Regions from separate parts of the Dorea sp. AGR2135 genome, predicted to be linked through region 1. Evidence: riboswitches for the same ligand, from Rfam matches in the RefSeq annotation. Region 1 holds a riboswitch; each other region holds the start of a gene.
The links. A riboswitch is a leader RNA that binds a small molecule or an ion and turns the genes downstream of it on or off. The one in region 1 is predicted to bind cobalamin.
Positions count from the first base shown of each region.

Region 2: linked by a shared signal. The riboswitch ahead of G593_RS19030 (immunoglobulin domain-containing protein) and the one ahead of G593_RS0103565 (sirohydrochlorin cobaltochelatase) in region 1 are both predicted to bind cobalamin.
Region 3: linked by a shared signal. The riboswitch ahead of G593_RS0108345 (uroporphyrinogen decarboxylase family protein) and the one ahead of G593_RS0103565 (sirohydrochlorin cobaltochelatase) in region 1 are both predicted to bind cobalamin.

Region 1 covers NZ_ATVU01000003.1:186,798-190,085, forward strand. The annotation lists gene G593_RS0103560 (hypothetical protein) at 124-669, opposite strand; gene G593_RS0103565 (sirohydrochlorin cobaltochelatase) at 733-1,938, opposite strand; cobalamin riboswitch at 2,146-2,358, opposite strand; gene G593_RS0103570 (3'-5' exonuclease) at 2,460-3,158, opposite strand; gene G593_RS20020 (hypothetical protein) at 3,160-3,288, opposite strand, start outside.
Region 2 covers NZ_ATVU01000010.1:84,219-87,506, reverse strand. The annotation lists gene G593_RS0108305 (Rpn family recombination-promoting nuclease/putative transposase) at 51-956, shown strand; cobalamin riboswitch at 1,088-1,298, shown strand; gene G593_RS19030 (immunoglobulin domain-containing protein) at 1,459-3,288, shown strand, end outside.
Region 3 covers NZ_ATVU01000010.1:96,954-100,241, forward strand. The annotation lists gene G593_RS0108340 (leucine-rich repeat protein) at 1-522, opposite strand, end outside; gene G593_RS0108345 (uroporphyrinogen decarboxylase family protein) at 587-1,657, opposite strand; cobalamin riboswitch at 1,825-2,034, opposite strand; gene G593_RS0108350 (dicarboxylate/amino acid:cation symporter) at 2,213-3,288, opposite strand, start outside.

The DNA.
Region 1 (3,288 bases):
AACTTCTCTCATTTTATCAGTTTATACAGAAAAGTCAAATCAAAAATCTTTATAAATACAAAGAAAGAGCAAATGCTTTAACACATCTGCTCTTAATTATTTAAAAATTATACGACATCTTTTTTACTGCACTGCTTCCGGATTGGACACACTGACTTTATGGTCATACCATTTACCCTTTGTTCCAATCAATGCCAGATCAAATTCATCGTCCAGTGTCGGTACCGGTACGTCAAAGGAATATGCTTCCTTTGGCGCGGAACCATCAGAATAAGTAATCTCTGTTGTCTCTGACGGATCGATCAGATCTGCCCCGTCTTTCTGTGCATCTTCTGCTGAGCCTAAGAATAACTGTACGATATTTTTAGAATTCAATGTAATATGTACTGTCATCTTACCATCTTTAACAGTCAGCGTTGCTTTTCCGTCATTATAGTCCGGATTCTCGTGGAACATACCGCTGTCTGTATTAAAATCTACCTTATAAGTTCCATCTTCCAGCTCAGGCTCCTTCGCATCTTTGCTGTCAGTCTTTGCTTCTGACGCATCATCTTTGGAAGCTTCTGTTTTTGTGTCATCTTTCTTATCCGTATTACTTCCGCATCCGGCAAGCATTGTCATTGCCATACTGGCGGAAAGTAATAAAACTAATAATTTCTTTTTTAACATGTCCATTCTCTCTTTTCTAATTATTTTTCTTTATAATTGTACTCTGAAAATCTGACCTGTCAACTATTTAGCTTCAATTGCAGCTTTTGTATGTGCTACATAAATCTGCTGAATTGCATCAATCTCTCCAAGACCTGCAATCTGTGATTCTACACTGTCAAATGCTTTTGACGCTTCAAACTGGCTCTTCCATGAATCATCATCGTCTCCTGCCATATCATTGTTCGCATGATCTCCTGCAACAACCATCAGTGGACGAAGGATTACTTTCTTATATCCGGCCTCTTTGATTTTCTCGATGACTGCCTGACACTCTGTATCTTCCGGCTCACCTTCTACAGTTCCGATAAATACATTCTTATATCCAAGCTGCTCCATCTGTGTCTGCATCTGATCATAACTTACATTTGCAACGTGTGAAGTTCCATGTCCCATGAATACAAATGCGGTTCCATCTTTGGCTGCTGCATCAATGCTGTCATAGTTTGCTGTCTTAACTGCTTCGTCTGTGATTGCTTTTGCAACTGCTTCTTTGTCTGCATTGATAACTGTTGTATCTGCTCCAACTTCGCCGAGAAGCGGCTCAGCAATCTTTACAGATTCAAATTTATCTTTATATTTTTCCACTGTCTCTGATAACTCATCATACTCTGCACCATGCATCAGATGTGTCGGCTGAACAACAAGGTTTTTAACTCCATTGTCTACTGCACGCTCCAGTGCCTGCTCCATGTTGTCAATCTTCTCATCATCACGGGCCTGTACGTGATTGATGATGATCTGAGCTGTAAATGCTCTTCTTACTGACCAGTCTGGATTAGCAGCCTGAAGTGCTTTCTCAATTCCACCGATGTCTTTTGCGCGGCTGTCATTGAATGATGTACCGAAACTTACAACGAGAAGTTCATTCTCACCAATCTCGTCCTGATTTAACGGATCATCTTTCGAAGCGTCACCTGTATCTCTTCCGAAGTAATCAGGATCTGCGTTTTCACCTTCTACTAATTCTTTTTGGGCATCTGTTAATGCGTCCCAGGCTTCCTTAGCTTCTTTGCACTGTTCATCTGTCTTGTCAGTTCTCTCCTGAACATAGATATCATCAATCAGTTTTGCCACCTTGTCTGCTGCCACCTGATCGCTGTCCTCCTTCGTATCCTCTGTCTTTGCATCACTCTTTGCGTCAGAACTTCCTGAATTTCCTCCACATCCTGCAAGCAGAGACATACTCATAGCTGCAGTAAGTAATACGACTACCAATTTTTTCTTCATCTTTCCATCCTCCATTTTTTTCTAAGATACAAAATAATTTTTCCGGAGGTTTTTTATTACATAAAAATTCATATAATAAAAAATCCCTGCCATTAAAAAATGAACAGAGAGTACGCAAAACAAACTATTGACGAAATGATCTTCCTTCCGTCAAATAGCCTTTCTATGTATTTCGTACTGCCAGTTCCTCGTGGCCTGAACAAATATGTTCCTGTACTGTGAAAGGCAGGTATCCCGGCTTATTGCTCAAGCGCTCTAAAATCAGCCTTCCCGGTCTCCCAGTGGCATGTAGGATTCAAAGCTCGCAAAATACGGTGACGAGTTCGTACAGGATTCACACCTGTTTCCCTTTTCACCAGCCAGATAAATAACTTTTTATAATATCTTTCTCTGACTGACACCTCACACATTTTTTATTCTTTTGTATCTTTAGCTATTACTTTTACAATCTAACACATCTGATAATTACTGTCAATACATCAGCCTGTCAGACTGTATTCCATATTGGTTTCTCACTTCCATTACGGTCGGGATAAAATCCGGTCGATTTCTCTGGAAGCCTCACTCTTTGTCAGTGTATGTATGTCCATTTCCATAGAAATATTCTTCTGTTGCATAAGCCTTGTGAGAAATTCGATCTGTTTTGCGGTTATCGGTTCTTTTTTCTTCACTTTATATGCCAAGGGCTGTGGTTTAAAAACCTTCGGTTCCTTTTCCTCATAAAAATGCGCCATAGACTGATACAGTTTTGCGGTTGCCAGAGCATCATGATATGCCCGGTGCGCCGCCGCATTTTCGATATGATAGTATTCGCAGAGTGCGCCAAGCTTTCTGGATGGAAGGTCTGCGTGAACAACTTTGGCAATCTTAAGTGTATCAATTCCCATATGATCATAGGTGTAACCAAGTTCTTTTGCTTTTGTCTTCACAAAGCTGAAGTCGAACTGCACATTATGTCCGATCAGCGTATCCTGTTCGCAGAATTCAAGGAACTCCGGCAATACTTCGCCGCAGTTCCCTGCTCCTTCTACCATATCATTTGTAATTCCGGTCAGTTGCGTAATCATCGGAGGTATCCCGGCCTCCGGTTCGATAAAACGACTAAAACGGTCAACAACTTTTCCTTCCCGTACTTTCAATGCACCAATCTCAATAATCTCATTGTGCTCCGGGCTAAGTCCAGTCGTCTCTATGTCAAATGCAACATATGATTTTAACATCTTACTTGTCCGTCTCTTTCTCGTCCATTGCTCTTACTTTGTCATTTGCATACAATACGCCGCGCATACAGCCATTGCCTTTCACATCTGGATACCCCTCCTCATTATAACAGACTGTGATCACACAGCC
Region 2 (3,288 bases), on a different contig from region 1:
CCATGTTTGAAAAAATAACTATAAATGGTATAATATCAGGAGAAAAGTGTATGGAGAGAACCGAAAACTTAATCATGCAGGAAGACAGATGGAAGCCATTAAAGGAGATGAATCTCACGGACGATTTTCTATTTGATGTGGCAACCGCGGAACTGGAAAATTGCAAGACAATTATCGAATTATCTACTGGTTTGCGATTAAAAAGCCTCAAGTGGAAAGAAGGTCAGAAGGTTATTCACAATATTCCGGGAAAACGTGGAATCCGAATGGATTTTGTCGCAGAATCTGAAGATGGTCGCGTTTTTGATGTAGAGATGCAGAATCGGAAGGAAGGAAATATTCCAAAACGAACCAGATTCTATCAGGCATTGATGGACGCACCAATGTTGAAAAGCGGTGAAAAAGGTTTTGATAAGCTAAAACCGCTGTTTATTATTGTAATCTGTGACTATGATCCATATGGAATGAAGAAGTATTGCTATACGTTTGAAAGTCGCTGCAAGGAACAGCCGGATTTATTACTTGGAGATGAGGTTACAAAATTATTTCTCAGTACAAAAGGGGAAAATGAAGATGAAGTATCGAAAGAATTAGTGGATTTTCTTCATTATATTACTGAGAGTAATGAACATGGACTTCCAGAGGAATGTGATGAAAGACTTCGCCGTCTGCATGAGAGTATACAGGAGATAAAAACAAGTACAAGTGTGGAGGTCGAGTATATGAAGATGGAAGAAAGAGAAAGACTGGTAAAAGAAGAGGCAATAGAGCGAGGTTTAAGAGAAGGGAGAATACGAGGAAGAGAGGAAGGAAGAAAAGAAGGAGAACGTATAGGGGAAGAACGGCTTGCCAATTTATTAATGAAGCTTTCAAAGCAGAATCGTCAGGAAGATAGTATTAAGGCGTTGGAGGATTTGGAATATCGTAAGAAATTGTATGAGGAATTTGGCGTATAAATTGAAAAAAGAAGCTTCTATGGGAGAAATCCTGTGGAAGCTTTTTAAGCATATCACTGAAGTATAATGAATTGTAATAAAGCCCCAGTTTCATTGACTTTCTTAAGTCTAAATGTTATATTTGTTATGGAAAATTATGAAGAACGTTCGGTGCTGTTTCATTGTGAGAACAGGTAAAAGGGAAACAGGTGAGAAGCCTGTACGAACTCGTCACTGTAAATAGATATGTAGAATCATAGGCTGCGGATAATCTGACAAGGCAGCTCATCCACTGGAAAACTGGGAAGGAGATTTTATGTGAACTCTATAAGTCAGGAAACCTGCCGGTCGTTGGTACATGGAATGAGAATTCCAGGTCACGAGTAATTGATTGTACCGAAAGTTTTATAAAACGAAAATATTTTTACTTATGTCAGTAAAAGTTTTTTCTTTTTTTTCGTACGACTATTTTCATGATAATTCCCAGACAACAAGGTAAAACATAATAAAGGAGAAGAAAAGGATGAAAAGAAAAAGTGCAAGCTTTTTAGCAGGTGTGCTTGTTGCATCGATGGTGGCTACACCTTTGTCGTATACGAATGTATATGCACAAGAACAAGATGTAGTAGAAGCCGATGCGGCACAAACAGAGTCAGAATCTGACGTAGTTTCTGATAATACAGATAATGTGTCAGAAAATGTTAGTGAAAAAGAAAATACAGAAAAATCAGAAAGTGCAATACCGGCACAACAAGAAAATAAGAATGCAGAATCTGTAGATAAATCAAATGTGGAAAATGAACCGGTGCAGACAGAGCAAAAAAATGAGTCTGTAACGCAGGAAGCAGCGCCACAGGACTCTATAGTGCCTGTGCAGCCTACAGAGGCGATTTCTGGTGTCAAGGTGTTAAAAAACGATGGAAACGAGTACGGGATGTTTCCAATCGTTGTTGAAAAGATGGAAGTGAAAGATAATCAGGTAACGATTGATTTTAATACAGGTGAAAAATCTGTATTTGATTGGTTATATTTGGGACCTGTAACAGATAGTGAAAAAACAGGTTATACAAAAGGTGAAAAAGCAAATGGTACATGCAAGTTTTCTATTACTGTTCCGTTGTCAAAACAGAATAGTTGGATTCCGGTAGCCGCAGGACGTTCTGATAAAGGAACATGGTCAGAAAATTATCTGTGGATGAGTGTTCCAAACGTAGAAGTTATTACGGGACAGCCGAACGATGTGAAAGCAAAAGAAGGAGAAAATGTTAAATTATCTGTAAGTGCTTCTGAAGAAGATGTTTCATATCAATGGCAGTATAGCGCAGATGGAACAAACTGGACAGACTGTGATGGTGAAAATGCAACAACAGCTAATTATAGCTTTACAATGAAAAAAAGCTCAGAAGGAAAGTATCGTTGCATTGTCAATAAGTCATATATAAAGGAAACCTCTAATACTGCAACAATTACATTTGTAGATGATGATAAGAAGGACGATGGAAAAACAGACAGTGACAATTCTGGAGATAATACTGGAAGCGGCACAACTGCACAGGAAGGTTATGTAGCAAGTGATGGGATTACTTCTATCTATGCCAGTGATGATACGAAGAAACCAGGACAGCCATATACGATGTTTAAAATTGGAGCATCTGAGGCAAAAGTTGTAGGAGATAAAATACAGGTATCCATTTGGGTAGAACCAGCAAGCAGTGGAAACTTTTCATATGATGCAATTTATATTGGTAATGGAAATGATAAGGAAAAAGAACCACTAATTATCGGGGAAGAAGATACAAAAAAGATTGAGGGGAAAAAGTTAGAAAGATTTACTTTCGAGGTACCACTTTCAATGGCAGGAAAAGAAGTGCATTATGTACCGAGAAATGGAAGAACGCAGAAATTTAGCACAACTAGTTCTCTTGCGTTAAAACTTCCAGCATTGTCTGATTTTAAGAAACAGACGGTTATAACAATTCAGTCACAGCCAATAGCAAAGATGGTTGCAAAGGCAGGAGACAAGATTTCTTTATTTATAGATGCACTTGGTGAAGAAGGGACTACGTTGTCATACCAATGGCAGTATAGTGATGATGGAGAAAGTTGGACAAATTGTAAAGAATTAAGTGCTGGTACAGATAACTATACATTTACAATGGAAGAAAAACTTGCCGGAAAATATCGTTGCATCGTAAAGGATAATACTGGTACCGAAATAATTTCAGACATATCAGAGATAACTTTCCAAAAGGTAAGTGAAAAAGAAGGATATGTCGCAAGTAATGGGATTACTGCTATCTACGCCAGTGATGATACGAAGAAACCAGGACAGCCGTATACGATGTTTAGCATT
Region 3 (3,288 bases), on a different contig from region 1:
TTTCCAGCCTTCTTCTATTTCCTCCGGTTCCACATCGTCTGAATCAATATTATTGACCAGAATCACATCTGCATGTTCAATCTGGTCTACATAAAATTCTCCCAGTCCGGAGGCATATGCCTCCACCATGCCAATGTCTACAACTGTAACATTCGGTCCAATCACCATCTCAAGATGTTCCTTCTCTTTTAGCTGCGTACATACTTTCACGACATCAGACAGTTTTCCAAATCCAGATGCTTCTATAAAAATTCTGTCCGGGCAATCTTCCATGGCAATCCGGCGCATCTTTTCTTCAAACTCAAGTGCCATCCCACAGCAAATACAGCCCTCACCGATTTCTTCATAGATCAAGCTGCCTTCTGCATTTTCCCGGTCAACTGCCTGTGCACCAAAATCATTTTGAATTACCGCAGTCTTTCCCTTTACCTGTTCTATCCATTGATTTAAGAATGTTGTTTTTCCGGATCCTCGAAATCCAGATATGATCTGAACAACCATGTCCTTTTTATCTACCTCCATCAGATTAGTTTTCTGATTTTATATCTTTTTATTCAAATTTGGCAGATTATCTTTCCGACACATTTTACTCAAAGTTCTTAGGATCTAATGGCCATTTCCCATACTTTCTTGCTTCATTCATAAACGCTTCAATATTCTCCAATTTTACCTGACCGGAAAGATCACATCCAGAGGCAAGAATATAACCATTCGGTGAATCCCATGCTTTCTGCAAACACCTCTTTACAGCTGCATCCATTTCTTCCTTTGTTCCCTGAATAAAATAGTCGACCGGTGCCACATTTCCAAGAATCGGCATCTTCTGCCCTGCTGTATTTTTTACATGCTCCAAATCAACGACATTGTCCACACTGATCATATCACTTCCTGCATCTGCCATGTCATCAATTGTTTTGGTCGTATCCCCACATATATGATAGCAGACCATTCCTCCTGCATCATGAATTGCCTGATTTACTTTTTTTGCATACGGAAGCACAAACTCCTGATACTGACTCTTTCTCAAGATTGTGCCAGAAGCGAGTGGATCACATTGTAAGATCAATACCCCTTCTTGAATGAACTCTTTATAAATATCGATAAGACAATCTGTTGTAAACTGCACAAGTCTGTGAACCTTTTCTGGTGATTTCCTCATGGCACGGAACAGCTTCTCTGCTGGATAACAGCTTGTGGCAGCTGTATATGGCCCAGTAATCAGAACCCCGACCGGTACTTCATCACCAATTTCTTCTTTTACAATGTGGCATGCCTCCAGACAATGTCTTAGGTGCGGATCATTTTCTTTTTTCAGACATTCCGGATCCAGCTTGTCAATATCATCCAAACTTTCAAGCGGATACGTTGCGATTGCAGGTGTCTGAAACTCCGGATCATTGGTCGTTCCCCCAAGCCCAACTCCTACCATGTGAAGCCCGTATTCAATGACTGCAAGGTCATTACCAAATCTTTTGTACGCTTCAATCTGACACTTTGCCTCATTCTCCGGTGAGCTTCTTTTCTCGCGATGAGTCATCCCACATACATCGCCTGACATAGATACTATGACCGGCATTGCAAGCATTCGATCCATCGATTGTCCTGTCATAAAAGCATTCAGTCTTTGATTCGGTGTCATCTGGTCTAATTCGTGCATAAATCTCCTCCTCGTATTATACATGCAAACAATAAGTTTCTCAATATTCCCCCTGGATTTTATACACTATAACTTCTATCACTGTCATGAACGATCAGTATAAAATATTTTTCCACTAAAAAAGGCAGGGAAAATAAAACGAAGTGTCTGTTCTTTTCCCTACCGAAAATCCCAATTCCTATATAGCAGGTTTCCTGGCTTGATTTCATCCTCTGCTTTCCTCTTCCCGGCTTATATTACTGCTGTTCTGTTGCAGATATAAATACCAGTGACTCCGTTGAAGCTTCGTCCATCTTACAGTAGAATAGGCTGCCCTGGATTCTCACCAGATTCCCTTTTAAATGTCAAATCCATCACTAATATAGTCTTCTGCATCCAGTATAATTATTAAGCACGCTTATTTCAAATAAATAATATTGATATATCTACCCAATTATCGTTTTTCCAAATAAAATACACTCAGTCTTCATGGAATTCCTAAAAAGAATAAACTCATAAAAACCAAGTGTACATCATTAAGAATGGCTCTACATTCCTACTTGCGAAACTACATACTTATTTTTTTCTTAATGCTTTCTTTTTCTCAAGATTTGTGACAACCATGCAGCAGCTTGCATCACCTGTGATGTTTACTGTTGTACGTCCCATATCAAAGATACGATCCACTCCGGCTACAAGAGCGATTCCATCTACTGGAAGTCCTACAGATGTAAGTACCATTGCCAGCATAACCATTCCAGATCCCGGCACACCTGCTGTTCCGATAGATGCCAGTGTTGCAGTCAGAATAATCGTCAGCATCTGTGGAAGTGTCAGGTTGATTCCATAACAGGACGCGATAAAGATTGCACATACTCCCTGATAAATTGCAGTTCCATCCATGTTAATTGTTGCTCCAAGCGGAAGCACAAATGAAGTCACTTCTTTTGATGCTCCCATGTTCTCTACACACTCCATATTGATTGGAAGTGTTCCTACGGAAGAAGCACTGGAAAATGCAAACATCATTGCCGGAAGCATTCCTTTAAAGAATGCGATCGGACTCATACCGCCCATTGTCTTTACTGCTAATGAATATACAACAACTGCATGTATAATGTAGCAGACATACGCTGCTAAGAGCACCATTGCCAGTGAACCGATGATCATCGGACCATTTACTGCAATAACCGGGCACAACAGACAGAATACTCCGATTGGAGATAATCTTAAGATCATCTCCATACATTTCATAAACATATCATTCAGATCATTACACCCCTGGATCAAACGTGGATTTTTCTCCGGTCCAATCAGAATAATCGCAAATCCGAACAATACTGACATCACAATTACCTGAAGCATATTGGACTCAGACATCGGTGCAATAAAATTGGATGGGAAAATATTCACAATTGTATCCATAAATGATACCGACTCTGTTGCTTCATAAGTCAAGTCTGTTGTTGCAACGACCGGGAACATTCCTTTGAACAGATTTCCTCCAATCAATCCAAATGTGATTGCAAATGCGGTTGTACACATATAGTATACAACGGTCTTTAAACCAATTGCTCCCACTTTTTTAATATCCTGCATGGAGATAATCCCACACATAATGGAGAATAATACGATTGGAACTACGATGAACT